Regions from separate parts of the Delftia sp. DS1230 genome, predicted to be linked through region 1. Evidence: predicted binding sites of a transcription regulator. Region 1 holds the regulator's gene; the other holds the start of a gene.
What was found. Region 1 encodes FNR, which switches genes on or off when oxygen is low (the NO sensors DNR and NnrR bind a similar motif). Its sites were predicted from a motif close to TTGATNNNNATCAA; they were not measured.
Positions count from the first base shown of each region.

Region 1 (2,391 bases):
GCGGTTGAAGCCCAGCTCCTTGAGCACGGCCAGGCGTTCGACGCTGACGGTGCGCGGATCGACCTCGATGGAGTATTCGCCGCCCGGCTCCAGCTTGAAATGCTCGCGCAGCAGGGCCATCAGCGTGCGCAGCTCATCGTCCGAGAAGAAGGTGGGCGTGCCGCCGCCCAGGTGCAGCTGGCTGACGGCCTGGCCCTTGCCGCAATGGGCCGTGTGCAAGGCCATCTCGCGCGCCAGGTAGTCCAGGTAGACGGCAGCGCGATCGTGGTGGCGCGTCACGATCTTGTTGCAGGCGCAGTAATAGCACAGCGACTCGCAGAACGGCACATGCACATACAGCGACAAAGGCATGGCCCGCGCTGCGGTACTCGATTTGCGGTGCTCAAGTGCCAGGATATAGTCTTCAGCACCGAAAGCCTCCACGAAACGATCGGCCGTGGGGAACGAGGTGTATCGGGGCCCCGGTACGTCGAAGCGACGCAGCAGCTCTGGGGTGACAGCGGTCATGGGTTTTTTCCTCTAATGTCGTCCACTGTGCCGCAGCCCATTGGCCGCGTCCTTGACTCATATCAAGAGTTGTTCGCGGCAGTGCTGCGACAATTTGATCCAACTCATCGCCATCCACGAGGTCACCGCCGGCGCACTGCTGCGCCGCTGATGTTTACTCCATGAACCTTCAGACCATCAAAGCATCCTGTTCCAATTGCAACCTGCGCGAGCTGTGCATGCCCATGGGCCTGGATGCCGAGCAGATGCAGCGCATCGACGACATCGTGGCCACGCGCCGCAAGGTCAAGCGCGGCGGCCTGCTGTTTCGCAACGGTGAGTCCTTCACCTCGCTGTACGCCATCCGCACGGGCTTCTTCAAGACCTGCGTGGCCACCGAGGACGGGCGCGACCAGGTCACGGGCTTTCAGATGGCCGGCGAGATCATCGGCCTGGATGGCATCGTCAACGACCACCACACCTGCGATGCGGTCGCGCTGGAAGACGCCGAGGTCTGCGTCATGCCCTTCGACAAGCTGGAGGACCTGTCGCGCGAGGTCACGGCCCTGCAAAACCATGTGCACAAGGTCATGAGCCGCGAGATCGTGCGCGAGCATGGCGTGATGCTGCTGCTGGGCAGCATGCGCGCCGAGGAGCGGCTGGCCGCCTTCGTGCTCAACCTGGTGCAGCGCCTGCACGCCCGGGGCTTTTCCAAGTCGGAACTGGTGCTGCGCATGACGCGCGAGGAAATCGGCAGCTACCTGGGCCTGAAGCTGGAGACGGTGAGCCGCACCTTCTCGAAGTTTGCCGAGGAAAACATCATCGAGGTGCGCCAGCGCCATCTGCGCATCCTGGACACGGACGCGCTCAAGCGCATCGTCAACAGCCAGCAGTGCCAGTGAGGCCGCAAGGCCCCGCCCACCGGCAATGAACAGGGCCCGCGATCGCGGGCCTTGTTCATTGCCATTGCAGTGCACGCAGGTTCAATCGCGCCCCAGGCCCTGCATGGCCAGATTTGGGTCCGGCTCGGAGACCACGCCGTCGTTGAGATCGTGCGTGGAGCGTCCCAGCATGGTGGTCATGAGGCTGGACAGCATGGTCACGCCCCAGAAGGCGAAGAAGGCCAGCGTGTAGATTCCCTGCCGCGACCAGCCCAGGTCGCCGAGCCAGTGCAGCTCCAGCGGGTCCACGAAGGCGAATACCAGCATCTCCATCACGGCGGCGGCCAGAAAGGCCGGCCAGGCAATCCACATCCAGCGTTGGGCCAACATCAGCGATCTCCTTGAGCTGTCGAGGGGTGGCTTTCATTGTGCGCGCCGCCCTCGCACCGTGCCAAGCCCTGCGCACCCTGCACTGCCTGTAGGAAACCCTTGGCCCTCGCGCATGCTGGAGATGCCATCCACCATACAAAAAAGGCCGCGACTGCGGCCTTGTGCACGGCATTTTCCTGCGTTCAGCGGTCCGTGGGATGGTCCTGCGCGGGCGTGGCCGCGTGGTTGCGGCCGGTGACCGCGGGCGCCAGGCTCTTGGGCACTTCGCGCACGCCATCGGCACGCTCGTTGATGGTGATGCCATTGCGGTAATAGTCAGGATCGATCACGGGATCGGCGCCATTGATCGCAATGACGGCCGTGACCACGCCGGCCACCACGACGGCGGCCGGGCCGGCCACCACGAGCCAGACATGGGCGAACTTCCACCAGGGCTTGCCGGCGTCCGGATGCGAAGGGGCCGTGGCGGGCGCGGAGACTGCGGGACTGGAAGACATGGATAACCTCTTTCTTTCAAACAGCCGGCGCAGCCTGGGCGGCGCCGGCCAGACATATCACCGGGGCACCAGGAAGACGGCCTTTTCGGACGCGCGTCCCGCGCCTGAATGCACGGCATCGATATCGAAGAATACGG
Region 1 is NZ_CP157763.1:4,156,609-4,158,999, forward strand. It holds gene hemN (oxygen-independent coproporphyrinogen III oxidase) at 1-507, opposite strand, end outside; gene fnr (fumarate/nitrate reduction transcriptional regulator Fnr) at 669-1,388, shown strand; gene AAN986_RS18735 (hypothetical protein) at 1,470-1,757, opposite strand; gene AAN986_RS18740 (FixH family protein) at 1,940-2,254, opposite strand; gene ccoG (cytochrome c oxidase accessory protein CcoG) at 2,312-2,391, opposite strand, start outside.

Region 2 (2,391 bases), 1.4 Mb from region 1:
CGGCAACCCGGCCCGCAGCGTGCCCGGGCGACTGGCCGCCAGGCACCAAACAATCACGGTCACCAGCGCGGCTGCGCCACCCGTATGCAGCACTGCAGCCACCAGCGGCCAGTCCAGCACCACGTTCGACAGGCCTGTCAGCACCTGCAACACCAAAAACGCAGCCAGCACGCGGCGCTGCGGCGCCAGGGCAGGCGCCTCGCCCAACCGCCACCACAGCCCGGCAAGCGCGGCCACCACCACATAGGCCGCAAGGCGGTGCAGATAGTGGATGGCCGTGAGGCCCGCAAGGCTGATGTTGCTGCCGTCCTGCAGCAGGCCCAGCGGACGCCAGATCTGCAGCGCCTGCGAAAAATCCATGGCCGGCCACCAACTGCCCTGGCAGGTCGGAAAACTGCTGCAGGCCAGCACCGCATAGTTGGTGCTGACCCAGCCACCCAGTGCCACCTGCAGCACCAGCAAGCCCAGGCCCAGCCACAGCAGAGCACGCAGGCCCGGGGAAATCACCGTTGCCTGCTGCTGGCGTGCCGCCCGGCTCAGCCCCACGGCGGGCACGCACAGCAAGGCCAGCAGGCCCGTGCCGCCCAGCAGGTGCAGGGTCACGATGGCCGGAAACAGCTTCATGGTCACGGTCCAGGCGCCAAAGGCACCCTGCAGGCAGACCCAGAACAGCGCCAGCGTGGGCCACCAGGGGCTCATGGCCCCCCGCCGTGCGCCTTCCACGCCTTGGGCGCCACCCGCCCTGCCCTGGCGGCGCGCACGCCGCCAGGCCATGATGGTCATGGCGATGATGAGCACGCCCACGGTGGTGGCCAGATAGCGGTGGACCATCTCTATCCATGCCTTGCCATGCGTCACCGGCCCGGTGGGCATGGCGGCCTGCGCCTCGGCAATCTGCGCGCGGGCGCCCATGGGGCTGGCGCTGCCATAGCAGCCCGGCCAGTCAGGGCAGCCCAGGCCGGAATCGGTCAAACGCGTAAAGGCGCCGAACAGCACCAGGTCGAAAGTCAGGAACAGCGTCAGCACCGACAGTGCCTGCAGCCGCTTGAGCGAGCCACCGTTGCGGTTGCGCAGCCACACCCAGGCCAAGGGTCCCAGCGCCAGCAACAGGCCCAGCAGCATCAGCTCCAGAACGGGGGCCAGATCGTACAGCGCCTGCTCGTTCACCTCCGCCCTCCGCAGCGCAGCGTCCACCGGACGGAACCGACCCCAGGCAAGCCGCAAGGCAATGCCACAGGCGCATCCGGTTGGCGACAGCAGAACTTCATAAATGAGAGCAATTTGACGAGAAGGCTCAGCCCCATGCGCGAGATTGGATCGCAGGCCGGGCCCACAGAGAATCAGGACATGCACCCAGATACAGGCTGCGGGACGGCGCCCCATGCACAAGGCCCGCCAAGCGGGCCCGGTCGCTGCAACTTTCAGAGCAGCATGTCTTTGATATGAAACAATTCTACTTGCCTGCGCACCACTCAAGCGCCCAAGCGCGCAGTGCCCCTAGACCGCAGCCAGCTTCTTTTGGCCGGCGTGGTGCGGCTTGGGCCGGGTGCACACGAATTTGCGCAGGGCACCGCCCGAGGCATCGGTGGCCCGGCTTTACACAACTGCTCAGATTCGCTCAGACTCAGACGCCCAGCGTTCCTTAGATTGACGCTTTTACTTGGGGACCGGCAACCGCCGGGTGAGGCCATGATTGCAGGACGCTCGTGGACTGTGCTTGATGGGCGCGGACACGAAATCGGGCGTGTCGAAGGCGATGAATTCGTCCGGTGCGGGACCAGGCTCATCTACCGCATCGATGGGCCGGCGCTGTACTCCATGGACGGCTCGGCCAGACTGATGGGCTTTATCGAAGGGACCGAGGTCAGAACCCGGCAGGGGCGGATCTTTCTCAAATTCCTCGCGCATTGAACTGCGCTGCTCTGATCTGCGCAGCACCGTGCGCATGCAGCGGCAAGCTTTCGGCCCCCTTCTGCGCCAGCCGATGACAATCTATATCAATTCATTCATAGCCAGTCGCTAAGACGCACAGATAATTGCCGGCATTCGTGTGAATTGTGAGAAGGGACCGGGCCACGTGCCACGCCCTTCGCATGCTGGAGGATTGGCAGATGAGCGCCCCGGAAATGGAGGCCATACAGGAGCGGCTGAAGAAGCTGCGGGCCGACGAGGCGCAGGTAGCCGAGCAGCTGGAACGGCTGCAGACCCAGAAGGCTGCGCTGGAGCACAGGCAAGCCATGATCCAGGGCGCCTTGGAGGTGCTGGAAGAGATGCGGCAGGAGCTGGAGCCATGAACCGCGGCAAGCCCGGTTCGTCCCCGTCCCCGTCCTCGTCACCGCCCGCCACTGCCCTGCCAACAACCCAGGACTGGCTGGAAAGAATTGCAGCCCT
Region 2 is NZ_CP157763.1:2,726,770-2,729,160, reverse strand. It holds gene AAN986_RS12175 (COX15/CtaA family protein) at 1-1,167, opposite strand, end outside; gene AAN986_RS12170 (hypothetical protein) at 1,690-1,911, shown strand; gene AAN986_RS12165 (hypothetical protein) at 2,112-2,294, shown strand; gene AAN986_RS12160 (hypothetical protein) at 2,291-2,391, shown strand, end outside.
Region 2: the regulator FNR is predicted to act here: its motif matches at 1,438-1,451, upstream of AAN986_RS12175 (COX15/CtaA family protein).